3 regions of the Arsenophonus sp. aPb genome follow, and region 1 is predicted to be linked to each of the others. Evidence: predicted binding sites of a transcription regulator. Region 1 holds the regulator's gene; each other region holds the start of a gene.
What was found. The regulator PhoB, encoded in region 1, activates phosphate uptake and scavenging genes when phosphate is short. The targets are predictions, from matches to a motif close to CTGTCATAAAACTGNCNNAT.

Region 1 (5,267 bases):
CTTGTTCACGCATTGAGTGTAAGGCTTTTTTGTTAGCCGAATGACTATCGGTTTGCTCATCCATAATTTCCAGGTAACCTTGCAAAACGGTCAACGGTGTGCGTAATTCATGATTAGCATTAGCAAAAAATTCGCCACGTAATTTTTCTAATTTCTCCTTTTCCGTTATGTCTCTTGCAACCATCAATAATTGGTCATCAACATAAGACATAATTTGAAATTCAACCATCGCACCGTTATTTAACGCTATCGTAAATGGTACGGAATAGTCGGCCAAAATAAAATAGCGGTTAAAATCAGGATAACGAAGTAAATTGAAAATAGATTGCCCGCTATCTTCCGGCCAACGAAAACCCAATAAATATTCAGCTAAACGATTACACCAAACAATATTACCTTCTGCGGTCATAATAATTACAGCATCAGGTAAAGATTCTGCGCCACTACGAAACCGCCTAATAATCTGTACCAATTCACGCCGGCGTTTACGATTACGTTGTTGTAACTGATAAATACCATAAAAAATCGGCTCCCAAACACCTTTTCCAGCGGGTGGCAGTAAACGACGTTCAAGCCAAAGCCAATCGGATAATTTTAGTAAATGATAACTATGCCAACATAAAGCCACTAATAGTGAAATCACGAGTAGCCAAGAAAGATGACCAATAAAAAGTGATAACCCACATGCTGGTAAACAGAATAAAACCAGAACAACCACTAATTTTTTCCACGACAAACGTTCAAGCACGTCGACTTTTCCTTATAACCAGCAATCAATAACGAACAGAGAAACGATAGCCTGTACCTCGAACGGTCTGGATCATTTTTTCATGACCACCTACAGCAAGTGCTTTACGTAAACGACGAATATGCACATCGACTGTACGATCCTCGATATAAACATTTACACCCCAAACATAATTTAATAATTGCTCACGGTTATAAACTCGTTCTGGATGAGTCATAAAAAAATACAATAATTTATATTCTGTCGGTCCCATTTCTATCGATGTTGCATCACTCATTACTCTATGAGACGCCGGATCTAACTTCAATCCGTTCATTTCAATAATATTGTCGCTAGCCAAAGCTGAAACACGGCGTAAAATTGCGTTTACCCTAGCAACCAGCTCTTTCGGTGAAAAAGGTTTAGTAAGATAATCATCTGCTCCAATTTCTAAACCTCTCACCCGATCTTCTTCTTCTCCCCTTGCGGTTAACATCATAATGGGAATATTTCGGGTTAGTTGATCACGTTTTATATGGGCAATAAGCTGGATACCCGAACCACCTGGGATCATCCAATCCAGCAAGATGAGTGCAGGATAAGGCTCTATAAGCTGCGCGATTGCTGAATCATAATCATCAGCCTCAACTGTTTGGAATCCATTCTGTTCTAATACAAAGCATACCATCTCACGGATCGCGGTTTCATCTTCGACGACCAGAATACGTCTTACCATGATTGATCCTATTATTATTTCATTATCAAATTAATCGGCACTATTATTTCATATTTATGACCATTTAATGAAATATTGTCGCCAATTTTGTTAAGTTGCAAATTTTTAGACTTAAGATGAGAACTGATATGTAATTCACAAAATTAATTAATAACTGAATTTTTGAACTATATGGTTAAATTTTTTATCTATGTTTTTTTATCAGTCCGTTTATAGTTATCAATAACCTGTTTACATACAATCAATTTATGACCTTATTAATATAAGGAGAATATAATGCCAAATAAATTTATTGAAATGATGAAAAAAAGAAGAACTATTTATAATATAGATAGCTCACTACCTATCTCTCAAGAAAAACTTATCACATTAGTTAAAGAAGCCGTCAAAGAAGCGCCTTCTTCATTTAATTCTCAAACATCGCGTGTGGTTATTCTATTTGGCGATGAACATAAAAAACTGTGGCACAATATTACCAAAGAAGCACTAAAAGAAATTGTTGCTAAAGAGATTTTTACTACCACAGAGAAAAAAATCGATAGCTTTGCTGCCGGCGCTGGTACGGTTTTATTTTTTGAAGAACAAAATGTTATCAAAGAATTACAGCAAAAATTTCCGCTTTATGCCGATAATTTTCCTGTTTGGTCAGAACAAAGTAGTGGGATGGCACAATATGCGGTTTGGGCGAGTCTAGCACAAGAAAAAGTGGGGGCATCACTGCAACACTACAATCCCCTTATTGATGAAAAAGTGCATGCTAGTTGGCAGATCCCAAACTCGTGGAAATTACGCGCTCAATTAGTCTTTGGTGCAATTAAACAACTGGCCAATGAAAAAACCTATATTGACGATGACATTCGCTTCAAAGTCTTTGGTGAAAATTAACTCAACTTGCAGCAAAATTTATTTTGTCCAATAGCTAATAGTAAGTTGGTATTAGCGTAGCAAAACGTAATGCGTTTTTGGGCCTTTCTTATACCAAAAAGGTATAAAATAATAAGATAAGCTTTACCAAATATCTTGATTTTATCCATTGAAGCGAACATAAAAAAATAACAGCCAGAATGGCTGTTGTTATTAATTTTTTACCTTTATGTAATAGACTAAAACGCTATGATTCATAAGGGTGAATATTTATACAATTGGTTAGAAAAAGAAGCGCAAGCCTGTCTCAACCAAAAACCAATTATCTTTTTCGTAAGCTTGATTTTTACTATGCAGATGGTTATATGCCATTTCTATATATAAAAGTAATTGCTTACTTTTCATTACTGCAAAGTCTTTATCTACACCTAACGTATAAGTCTGCTTTGTATAGTCAAAAGTTTTTTTATCGCCCGATCTTAGTCCATAACCGGCATATAAACCTGTATCGGATTCAGGCCAGTGCCATTTCGCACCAATACTGTAGAGATGAGCCGACCAATTCCCTGTCACCGATGTTGGCGTCAATGTTTTTCCAACGACTACAACATTCGTTGATTGTAATCGACCATAATCGATCCCAATTGAAGCAGTTTTATCAGGAAAAATATATTTGACACCCAGTCCGAACATATTGTCTTGCGGTTTTTTTCCTGTTTGGTTTTTTTCTCCCACCGCTTCGGCCCAACCTGTCGCCAGTTCGAAACCCAAAGCGTTCTGATAAAAAAGACCCAATGAGTAAGCATGAAGAATATCACTATGATCACGCTCAGCACTGCCTTCTGAGGGTTTAGAATAACTGCCTGCAAACTTAACGCCTTTAAATAAAGGTGTTTCTAAATAAATAGTATGGGGCAAACGTAGGGTAAAAATATCTTGTCCAGTACCACGATAGATAGTATTACCATTTTCTTGCTTTACATAACCGGAGGATATACCGGTATTACGACTTAATACATCAGCAAAATATAGCACACCTGTATTGTTATAACCTAAATTAGATTTAGCAACCGAATCAATAGGAATATAAGTACGGCCAAATTGAACTTTTCCATACTCTGCATGAGAAATACCAACGTAGCCAACTCGATTATAGAGTTGAAATTGGCTATTAGGATTATTACTATTCGACTTTTGCGTATCTAAACCTAATTCAATATTGCCAAATACTTTAACTTCATGAGGCAATTTATGCTCGGCAAATAAACCAATACGGCTACCATCATCGCCAATAATGGTTTTATTCTTTTCAGTATCCCAACTATTTATTAATCGAATCTGCCCATAAATATCAAAACGTGTATATTGATCATCATAAATACTTGTTGCCTGTGTAATCTCTGCTAAAGATAAGGTAGCAATAAATGTTATGATGGGTTTTAATTTTCTTGCCATAAAAACACCCATTAATTTATGCTGAACAAAATAATTGAAAAATGTTAATTCCAAATAATAAAATAAATTCCTTTGCTTTAAGGTAATTAAAAAATCATAATGAAATTATAAATAGAAAATATTTTATAAATTGAATAAAAATAATTTATTAAAATTTAACCCCCTGAAAAATAACAAAACAAGCTTATAAAATCAGCAAGTTACTAATAAATTAAATTTAAGCATACAGTAAAAAAATTATTTTTATGGCAAAAATAATCTCATCTTTACATTCTATTTCTTGCTATAGAATTCTCTAAAAAATTTTATTAAATAATTTAATAAAAAAAATAAGAGATTATTTATAGTGTTTTTTAATCGATTATTAAAATCAGCAGCTAACAATAAAGAATTTATTAAAAATAATGAATGACAGAATATTGCCCTATATTTTAAAATTAATTTACCATAAAAACCAAATGATAATTTAAGATAAAAGTGACATATGTAGATGGATAAAATCTACTAAAACTGACTCAATCAGTAAAAATAGCGATTGAAAACTAGGGTCGAAGGATATGATCCGTTATTATATCCCCGATTTTTGAATGAGGAATAACGAGGAAGCCTTGAGATGTGGTTTAAAAATTTAATGATCTACCGTTTAAATCGGGAATTCACATTATCCGTAGATGAGCTTGAAAAACAACTTGCCACACTGGCTTATAGCCCATGCACAAGCCAAGATATTATGAAAATAGGCTGGACTTCACCGATGGGATCGCTTGGTGAAACTTTAATCCATACGGCGAATAATCATATCCTGCTTTGTGCCCAAAAAGAAGAAAAGATCTTGCCAGCTCAGGTTATCAAACAAGAATTACAAGCTAAAATTAAAAAACTGGAAACGTCTCAAGCGCGAAAACTGAAAAAAAGCGAAAAAGATCCATTAAAAGATGAAGTGCTTCATACGCTGTTACCCAGAGCTTTTAGCAAAATCAGTCATACTTATATCTGGTTAGATATAATCAATAATCTAATTATTGTAGATGCCGCCAGCACTAAACGTGCTGAAGATAATCTGGCATTTTTACGTAAAACATTAGGCTCGCTTCCAGTTGTACCTTTAAGTTATCAAAAACCAATCGAACTAACTTTAACGGAGTGGGTACGCTCGGGCAAACCTGCTAATGGATTTAGTTTAATGGATGAAGCCGAATTAAAAGCACCCGTTGAAGAAGATGGCGTGATCCGTTGTAAAAAACAAGATTTACTCTGTGATGAAATTATCGCCCATATTGAAGCTAAAAAACGAGTAACAAAGTTAGCATTAGAATGGGAAGATCGTATTCAATTTATTCTTTCGGATGACGGAACAATTAAAAGACTAAAATTTAGTGATCTGATAAAAGAACAAAATGACGATATTGATAAAACAGATTTTGCCCAACGCTTTGATGCCGATTATATCTTGATGACAAACGAAATTAGTGCGCTGATAAAATG
Region 2 (5,267 bases), 1.2 Mb from region 1:
CCGTATAAGGTGTGAAAATGAAAACCAAATTCAGTTGCCTTTTCTTTCCAGTCAGGCCTTTCAGTGATGGGCATCCTTATCATCGCCATTAGCCTCCCATAGAACGCTGAGAAGACGAAGTGGTACTTTGACGCTGCATGTGAGCCTGTTGTTTAGCAACTGATTCGCCAAAACCACCGCGAGTGATAGTGGTCGTTGTTGCCGGTTTGGGGGCAAGAGCCGATGGTGGTACGGTCATTGTTCGACCTCCCGCTACCGCTGGCCCATAGTTTTTGCCGCTGGCATCAACGAATTTGCCATTGGCAGGACTAGCAGGATTGCTGGAGCTAAACAGAGGTTGCGCTGCAGGCGCTGGGGCAGTTGCACCACCGCCCATTAGACGTCCCATCATATAACCTGCCATTAATGGCATCCAGAAACTACCACTTTGTCCACTGGCTTGATTTTCTGTCAAACCAGCTTGAGCTGGAGTTTGTGTTGCAGTTTGAGTTTGCGATGCAGTTTGATTTTGTGTTGCAGTTTGCGTTGCGGTTTGGCTGGAAGCCTGAGTACATTTTTCTTCACCAAATTCAGCCACACAATCTTCACGTGTCGCATATTTAGGTGCAGTTTTCGCTGCTTCCTGCAATGCATTTTTATAAGCAAGCGAACATTGTTCACTTTGAGCGGGGTTTTTCTGGGCACAATCCTCCGCATTAGTATATAAAGAGACGCTTTCGTCGCTTTGTTCACAAGCGGACAACATAAATACCGTACTAATTGCTAAGGCAACAGGTGCTAAGCGGTAGGCGCGCCAGCTTTTACGAAAAGCATTTTGATTAATATTCTTCGTGCGCTTTATTTTCATCATCATTTACCTATCCTGAAGGTCGAAATAAAAATCGTGAAACAAGGATAGAATAGGGTAATTACGATGGAAATTAAAGCAAAAAGCTGGCACAAATATGGCTATCAATCGGATTATTTATTTTAAGTGGTAAAAATACAACTTTTCTAATTAATTTTCGCTACACTAAAAAACCCACAATATGTGGGCATTAATAAGTGAGTATTTATTTAATGTATTTGTGGAACATTCATCGGATTAATAATTGTATCCGGTGAGGTTGATAATGTTTTGCCTAAGCTATTATTTAAACGGATTAAATCGCTTTCATTTAACGTCCCGCGGGCATATTGGATTTTCAGATCATTAATCAGATAGTCATAACGTGCATTAGCTAGATTCTGCTTTGCCTGAAAAAGGGTTGTTGTTGCGTTCAACACGTCCACGATAGTTCGGGTGCCGACTTGATAGCCTGCTTCCATCGCATCTAACGAACTTTGTGCTGAAATGACTAATTGCTGGTATGCTTTGATGCTACTAATAGAAGAAATAACATTATTATAGGAAGAGCGTACTATCTGAATAACATTGCGATAAGTACTTTCAAGCTGTTCGCTGGCACTAATATAACCATACTGCGCTTGCTCAACACGTGAGTTAGTTCTGCCACCGGTATATAACGGCACGCTTAACGTTAGTCCAACGCTATTTTGGCCAGTATAGCTAGGGCCATTTCTGTTCAATATTTGCTGATTAGCACTACCGTGATAATGGGTGTTATTAACGCCCGTTGACGCTTCTAAACCAAGGGTAGGTAAATGTCCTGACTGTTCATAGCGAATATTTTCTCGCGACAGATCTTGTGATAAACGTGCGCTGAGTAAACTTAAGTTGCGCGTTTCAGCATCTTTTAATAGTTTTTCTACTCGAGCAGGTGTTTGCGTGCGGAAGTGATCAATATTTAAAGCGGCTAATTGGCTGTAATAGATGCCGCTAACTTGGCGTAACTTTTCCAGCGCATTTTCTAATTGATTACGGCTCGATACTTCCTGCGCCAATACGCTATCATAATTAGCACGGGCGTTTTGTACATCAGTAATAGCCACTAATCCTACGTTAAAACGTTGTGTTGTTTGATCTAACTGGCGATAAACGGCTTTTTTCTGAGCTTCAATATAGTCTAATAAGTCAATTGCGCGTAACACGTCAAAATAAGCTGTGGCAGTATCAAGAATTAATTTTTGTTGATTAGTTTGATAAGTAACATCAGCAATACCGGCGGTTTTTTCTTGTATGTCTAACTGTTGCCATTTTGACATATCAAAGATAGTTTGGGTGAGTTTAAGATTGGCACCAAGTTGGTTGTTTTCCGTGTCACGGTTATCACGATAACCGCTATTATAGGTGAAATTTGCACCTAAACCTAATTGCGGAAGTAAAGGACTTCGTGCTTCATTAATTTTTTCAAATGCTTGGTTACGTTCTGCTAACGATTTACGTAAATCTGGATTACTTTCTTTTGCTTTCTGATAGACTTGCAATAAATTTTCAGCTTGCCCAGAGGCGCTTAGTCCCATTAGGCTAATGGTGATAAAAAGAGAGATAAATTTTTTCATTCTTATTCCTTGATTATGCAATTTATTATGCAATTTTTTGCTTTAGTTATCTCAGAAAAACATGAATACCGCTAATTTTAGCAGAATATGTCATTATTCCATGGTAGCTGTTTGTGCCATCTATCATGTTAAATCTGGTCGATGTTACATTATTTATAAGTTAATTTCCTTAAAAAACGTTATATAAGTCTCACTTTTTTGTCAGTTAATGCATATAAATTCAGAGAGTTTCTATGAGTGATAAAAAAAATTTACCCTTCAAGTTTAGCCAAAATGATGTGGAAATTACGGCTAAGTTCGATCTTTATAATGGTTTTTTTCGTTTTGTAGAATACCGCTTTCGCCATAAGTTATTTAATGGGGGTTGGAGCAAGGAAATTCGGCGTGAAGTTTTGGAACGGGGCAATGCAGGCGTTATTTTACCCTATGATCCTTGTCTTGATAAAGTTGTGTTAGTCGAACAAGTACGGCTTCCAGCGATTGAAACTAGCAAAACACCGTGGTTGTTAGAAGCTATTGCTGGCATGGTAGAACAAAATGAAAGCTTAGAACAGCTAGTTCGTCGCGAAGCTAAAGAAGAAGCGGGTATTACCATTTTGCGTTGTCATTATGCACTAAGTTATCTTACCAGCCCAGGTGGCACTACTGAGCGTATTTATGTTCATATCGGTGAAATTAATGCAACAGTAATCAAACCGGGAAGTGTACATGGATTAAGCAGTGAAAATGAAGATATTCGTGTTCATGTTGTTAGTCGCGAACAAGCTTATCAATGGGTAGAATTAGGGGTAATTGATAATGCGGCTACTGTAATCGCAATACAGTGGTTACAATTAAATTATCTTAGGTTGAAAAATAATTGGTTGAATAACTTAAAATAACTACTTATTCATAATATAAAAAAGAAGTGTGTATCAGCCGACAGTTATTGATAAAGTATTAATGTTAAAATAACGTATAAAGTAGGTAGAAACTAAGGAAAATGCTTGGATAGTCTGTTCAAATTTACAACAAAGCAAAAAAGTCTGGTGAGGATCTTGCAAATTACCGATACTCACCTTTTTGCTAATGTTGATGATACTCTACTTGGTGTCAATACTTTTGCAAGTTTTCATGCAGTGATTGATGCAATTTTAGCCCGCGATGAAAATGTTGACCTGGTTGTCGCTACCGGTGATTTGGCCCAAGATCAATCCGCACAAGCCTATCAGCATTTTGCAGAAGGGATCAAGCGGTTGTCTGCTCCTTGTGTTTGGTTACCGGGCAATCATGATTATCAACCGGCAATGGTAGCTACTTTAGCGAAAGCAGGAATTTTACCCTCTAAACAAGTGCTAATTAATGATAATTGGCAAATCCTTATGTTGGACAGCCAAATACAAGGGGCTGTACATGGAAAATTATCCAAACAACAGTTGTTGTGGATGAAAAGCTGTTTTGATGCCTACACGGAGCGTAGTCATTTACTGATGTTACATCATCATCCTTTACCATCGGGTTGTACCTGGCTTGATCAACATTGCTTGCGTAATTCTCATATTTTGGCTGACTATTTAAAGCAATATCAACAAATTAAAGCGATCTTATGTGGCCATATTCATCAGGAAATAGATGAATATTGGCAAGGAGTTCGCATGATGGCAACACCATCAACCTGTATCCAATTTAAACCTCATTGTACTAATTTTACATTAGATAGCATGGCACCGGGCTGGCGTTATCTTAATCTCTCAAGCAATGATGCCGGTGAAAATGTGTTGAATAGCCAAGTTTTCAGATTGGATAGTGATAAATTTCGCCCAGATTTGGATTCAGGCGGTTATTAATGTCAAAATTAATTTATATTCATGGTTTTAATAGTTCCCCTTTATCACAGAAAGCAAATAACTTAAAAATTTGGTTACAGCGACAACACCCAGAAGTGCATATGCTGATACCCCAACTTCCTTGTTATCCGGCAGCAGCAATTGAGTTTTTACAGAATCTCGTAACAGCCCATGCGGGAGAGCCGATTGGGTTGTTAGGTTCTTCCTTGGGGGGGTATTTTGCTATTTGGTTATCGCAGAAATTTAATTTACCTGCTGTTATTGTCAATCCAGCTGTACGTCCCTTTGATTTGTTTCAACAGTATTTAGGTGAGCAAGTCAATCCTTACACAAACGAACGCTACATTTTGCAACCCCATCATTTAAATGAACTACAAAAGATACAAATTAAGGTATTAACAGCGCCTGATTTAATTTGGTTATTACAACAAACAGGTGATGAAATATTGGACTATCGTCAAGCTGTTACCTATCTTATGGAGTGTAAGCAAACAATAGAGTCAGGAGGTAACCATGCTTTTGTTGGATTTGACTACTATTTTCCACAAATTATGCGTTTTTTAGCTTTGGCAAAGACAAAATAAGTAAAAAATTATCCAAAATAGCTGAATGACTGTTATTATCATCAGTATCTCAGCATTTATTTGCCTAATTAATCGTCAATTACCGCAGAAAATAATATGACTCAATCTAATTATAATGCAGAGGCAATCGAGGTCCTCAGTGGTTTAGAACCTGTACGTCGTCGGCCAGGAATGTACACTGATACCTCTCGACCAAATCACCTGGCTCAGGAAGTCATTGATAATAGTGTCGATGAGGCGCTTGCCGGTTATGCTAAACGTATCGATGTCATCCTGTATGAAGATCAGTCGCTGGAAGTGATTGATGATGGCCGAGGTATGCCTGTTGATATTCATCCCGAAAAGAAAGTACCTGCTGTAGAGCTGATTTTGGGGCAGTTACATGCCGGGGGAAAATTTTCTAATAAAAATTATC
Region 3 (5,267 bases), 830 kb from region 1:
TAAGCCTAACTCCATTAATGCAGCAGTATGTAATCCACTTTCCGCTTCAGCAAATTCATTTGCCAACGTGGAGGTAATACTATTTCCTGGCATAAAAAGTGAAAAGCTATCTAACTGATAAGTATTACCAATAATGAAAGTGACTGCCATCGTTTCCCCTAAAGCTCGTCCTAACCCTAACATCACACCGCCAATCACGCCATTACGCGTATAGGGTAATACGATATGCCAAATAACCTCCCACGTCGTACAACCAATACCATAAGCAGATTCTTTCATCATAACTGGCGTCTGCTCAAAAACATCCCGCATCACTGAAGCTATATAAGGAATAATCATAATTGCCAGGATCACGCCAGCAGCTAAGATACCAATACCTAAAGCCGGACCTGAAAATAATTCACCTATAATCGGTATTCCTGCCAAAACATTACCAACAGGCTCTTGAAAATAAGTGGCAAATAGCGGCGCAAAAACAAACAATCCCCACATGCCATAAACAATACTCGGTATGGCCGCCAATAGTTCAATCGCAATTCCTAGCGGTCGCTTTAACCAATTTGGTGATAATTCTGTTAAAAATAGCGCAATGCCAAAACTGACCGGTACCGCAATGATCAAGGCAATTAATGACGTTACTACCGTGCCATAAATGGTTACTAATGCCCCAAATTCCTGAGCAGGGACATCCCAAACCTTTGACCAAAGAAAAGAAAAACCAAATTTTTCAATACTCGGCCACGATGCAATAATCAAAGAAATAATAATTCCACTTAACATTAATAGTGTAATTAATGCAGCTAACTTAACGAGAGCACCAAAAATGAGATCACCTTTTTTCCCCGGTGCTTTATATGTCGTTAATTTCTCAGCCATTATTTTTTCTCATTTTAATCCCCTTCTATAAAAGGGGATAATCATTCATTTATATTAGAGCGCGATTTTTACTTTCTGCTGATGTCACACTCAATTCAGTATATAGGATTACCATTAGCATCTTTTATATTACTTTTCCATGCTGCCCGAATATGTGCCACAACTTCATTCGGCAATGTCGCATAATCTAAAGCCTTAGCCTGGTCAGCGCCTTTGTCATATGCCCAGTCAAAGAATGCTAATATGGCTTTTCCCTTCGCAATATTTTTCTGTTTCTTATGTAATAAGATAAAAGTTGCCGAAGTAATTGGCCATACATTTTTTCCTGCTTGATTGGTGAGATCTTGCGCAAATGTTTTAGTCCAATCTGCCTTTTTTGCAGCGGCACTAAAACTACTTGCGGTTGGCGCAATGGCTTCCCCATCGGCAGAAATTAATTTGGTATAAGCTAATTTGTTCTGTTTAGCATAGGCATATTCTACATAACCAATTGCGCCAGGTAGACGTTGAACAAAAGCAGCAACACCTTCATTACCTTTTCCAGCAATGCCCGTTGGCCACCTAACGGTAGAACCTGTACCAATCTTATTTTTCCAGTCAGCATTTACTTTGGCTAGATAGCTGGTAAAAACAAAAGTCGTTCCTGAACCATCAGCACGGCGGACAACGGTAATATTTTGTGCCGGTAATTTTAAACCCGGATTTAATTCAACAATTTTTGGGTCATTCCATTTTTTAATGATACCTAGATAAATGTTAGCCAATGTTTTGCCATCTAATACCAATTGTCCAGATTGAATACCGGCAATATTGACCGTTGGAACAACGCCACCAATCACAGTTGGAAATTGAATAAGAGAGGCTTGATGAAGTTTTTCATCACTTAAAGGTGCATCAGAAGCACCAAAATCAACTGTTTTAGCTATAATCTGTTTTACCCCACCGGATGAACCAATCCCCTGGTAGTTAATCTGATCGCCCGTTTGTTTTTGGTAGCTATCCGCCCATTTTGCATAAACCGGTGCAGGAAATGTGGCACCAGCGCCAGTAAGACTAGTCGCTGCATAAACTGACATTGTCGTCAAAGAGAACATGGCTATAACATTAACGATGATAGAACGCATCAATTTCATAATCCCTCCTATTTGGGATGAAAGAGAAACAAATTACTCTGTTAATTGTAGCGAGTTAAAAAAATACGAGGAAAAAATAGGTTAGTTAGATGACAGAAAGATGTATTATTTATGACAGTTTTATGACCGTTAAATTAATATCCAATTTATTTAAATAATATAGCTTTAAAAATAGATATAATAAATTTTTAAAATCAAAGAATTATATGATTTCATAAAATATAATAAAAATTTTCCGTTAAATTACGGCTAAATAAAAATATAAATTTTTATTTTTCCATTAATGGTAAAGTTGCCCGTATAGATAATCCTCCCCGTTTACTTTTATCTATAATAATTTCACCATCATGAGCATCAATAATTCGGCGAATAATTGCTAATCCTAGTCCTGTACCACCATTACTCCTTGCTCTTTCGCCTTGCACAAAAGGTTGAAAAAGATGTTGAATGCTCTCTTTTTTAATTCCTGCACCATCATCCTCAACCTGAAACCAGGCATGATCTTTTATTACACCACTACTGACTTTTACCCAACCATTGCCATAGCGGAAAGCGTTAACCAGCATATTGGTTACTGCTCGTTTAATAGCAATTACATTAGCATTAATAATGATTGGTGATGAACTAATCTGCGTCTCAATATTAGGCAGGAAACTACTCTCAGCATTAACAGCTTCAAGTAGGACTTTGTTCAAGTCACAAAAATCCATATTCATTTCCCGACCTGTACGTATATAGTCCATGAATTGCTCAATGATAGCATCACACTCTTCAATATCTTTGTTAATTGATTCTGCGAGATACTGATCCTTTTCATTCATCATTTCTGTCGCTAACCGAATCCGTGTTAACGGCGTTCTCAAATCGTGGCTCACGCCGGCCATTAATATCGTTCTATCATTTTCCAGCATTTTTATCCCTGATGACATGCGATTAAAAGCGCGGATGACATAACGTATTTCTAATGAACCTTCTTCCTTGATTGCTGGAACCATGACTCCTTTTCCCATTTGCTTGGCATAGTTTTCTAACACAAATAATGGCCTACTCTGATAACGTATATAAAGCCATGTAATAGCAAAAATAGTTAAAAAGATAGCCAGTGTATAACGAAATACAACAGCGAACTGATTCTGTCCTATTTCAGTTAAAGGAAGTCGTATCCATACATTTGGGGCAAGGTAAGAATTTAACCATAGAAAAGGATGCTCTTTTGCGATTTCAAGACGAACATCCGCCTTGCCACCCATATATTCCGCCATCTGTTGGCTTAATTCCTCATAATGTCTCGCCCAACGTAAGCCTTTCTCCATAGCAAGTGACTTAGTATAAAAATTAATACCTAGCTCTTTATAGATTTTCTTCTTAAATGATGGAGGCATCAAAATTGCATTTCCATCTTGTAATTCAATTTTCTCTGTTAATAACGTATGCACTTCATAGGCTAAGACTTTATTGAGCTGCTGAAGACTCGGCATCACAACAAAATTAAGTACAACCAAATAGCTGGTGACTAAACTAGCAAACAGTAAAGTAACAATAACAAATAATGAACGAGAAAACGTGTTACGTCTGGAAAAACGCAATCGTTTCATGCTTTATTACCATCCGGCACAAATACATAACCCAATCCCCAAACCGTTTGAATATAACGTGGGTGAGTCGGATCATCCTCAATCATTCGACGTAGACGTGAAATTTGCACATCTATCGAACGCTCCATCGCACTATATTCACGCCCGCGAGCAAGACTCATCAGTTTGTCGCGAGATAGAGGCTCACGTGGATAAGAGACCAGTACTTTTAAAACAGCAAACTCACCACTAGTTAATGGCATAGACTCATCATCTTGAAACATTTCCCTTGTTCCTAGATTTAATTTGAATTTACCAAACCGAATTACCGCCTCATCCTGTGCCGGCGCACCCGGCAGCTCATTTGCCTGACGTCGCAATACGGCACGAATACGAGCCAATAATTCTCTAGGATTAAATGGCTTAGGTATATAATCATCCGCCCCAATTTCTAACCCAACTATCCGATCTACCTCTTCACCTTTTGCTGTTACCATAATAATCGGAATAGGATTATTTTGACTTCTTAAACGACGGCAAATAGATAAGCCATCTTCACCAGGTAACATCAAATCCAATACAATCAAATGAATAGATTCACGTGTCAAAATACGATCCATTTGCTCGGCATTAGCAGTACTACGTACTTGAAAACCTTGTTCAGTTAAATAACGCTCCAGTAAAGAGCGCAAACGCATATCATCATCCACAACAAGAATTTTATAATTTTCTTGCATTTTTTGACTCCATAAATATTTTTAAGATCCCTATATATAGTGCCTTAATAACAAATAAGACCATATAATAATATAACTAATTCCTATTAGACTTTTTTAAATTAATATTTACATTTTATTGATCTTTTTAATTTTATATCATTTACAACTCAATCCCTTGATAATTAATTTCCAGTATCCAGTAAGTAATAATACCATTTGGCGTATTCACCGTAACTTCATCATCAATTTGTTTACCTAATAATTCCCTTGCCACGGGTGAATTAATAGAAATCCATTTTTTAATCGGATTAAATTCATCGGCTCCAACTAAGCGAAAAACTTTAATAACACCATTTTCATCTTGTACTTTTACCCAAGCACCAAAATAAACTCTACCTTCCTGCCGAGGATCGGGATCAACTATCTTTAATACTTCAAGACGTTTAGATAAAAATCGAATACGTCGATCAATTTCTCGTAATCGTTTTTTACCATAAATATACTCGGCATTCTCTGAGCGATCACCAAGCGCCGCGGCCTCTGATACAGCTTGGGTGACTTTCGGACGCTCCTCTCGCCAAAGAAACTTCAACTCTTTTTCGAGGTTGTTCCAGCCTTCACGAGTAATATAATTATTTTTCACAATAAAAACTCAGTATGATTAACCTTAATTTAAACTAATTACTATATATAATTCAAAAAAAGTTTTTGTTGACTACATCAGGTTCTAATATCCAAATATAATGTTAACTGGAAATTATTGTTTTCAACACGTATAAATGTGCACATAAGCAGTTAATTGCGTCCTATTTAAGTATTGAAGAAACTAAAATGATGAATAAATCCTTAAGCAAAATTATTGCATATGAATTAGATACAACGCCAGCACAAGTACTTTCAGCTATTACATTACTTGATGAAGGAAATACCGTTCCTTTCATTGCCCGCTATCGTAAAGAAGTCAC

Region 2: the regulator PhoB is predicted to act here: its motif matches at 2,628-2,647, upstream of nudF (ADP-ribose diphosphatase).
Region 3: the regulator PhoB is predicted to act here: its motif matches at 2,119-2,138, upstream of pstS (phosphate ABC transporter substrate-binding protein PstS).

The regions. Positions count from the first base shown of each region.
Region 1 is NZ_CP123499.1:2,553,876-2,559,142, forward strand. Features, by position in the region: gene phoR (phosphate regulon sensor histidine kinase PhoR) at 1-748, opposite strand, end outside; gene phoB (phosphate regulon transcriptional regulator PhoB) at 774-1,463, opposite strand; gene QE177_RS11380 (nitroreductase family protein) at 1,740-2,348, shown strand; gene QE177_RS11385 (porin) at 2,610-3,782, opposite strand; gene rdgC (recombination-associated protein RdgC) at 4,396-5,267, shown strand, end outside.
Region 2 is NZ_CP123499.1:545,929-551,195, forward strand. Features, by position in the region: gene QE177_RS02335 (glutathionylspermidine synthase family protein) at 1-83, opposite strand, end outside; gene QE177_RS02340 (DUF1190 domain-containing protein) at 89-847, opposite strand; gene tolC (outer membrane channel protein TolC) at 1,057-2,442, opposite strand; gene nudF (ADP-ribose diphosphatase) at 2,676-3,323, shown strand; gene cpdA (3',5'-cyclic-AMP phosphodiesterase) at 3,429-4,268, shown strand; gene yqiA (esterase YqiA) at 4,268-4,852, shown strand; gene parE (DNA topoisomerase IV subunit B) at 4,949-5,267, shown strand, end outside.
Region 3 is NZ_CP123499.1:166,047-171,313, reverse strand. Features, by position in the region: gene pstC (phosphate ABC transporter permease PstC) at 1-876, opposite strand, end outside; gene pstS (phosphate ABC transporter substrate-binding protein PstS) at 972-2,009, opposite strand; gene envZ (two-component system sensor histidine kinase EnvZ) at 2,279-3,604, opposite strand; gene ompR (two-component system response regulator OmpR) at 3,601-4,320, opposite strand; gene greB (transcription elongation factor GreB) at 4,463-4,948, opposite strand; gene QE177_RS00650 (Tex family protein) at 5,134-5,267, shown strand, end outside.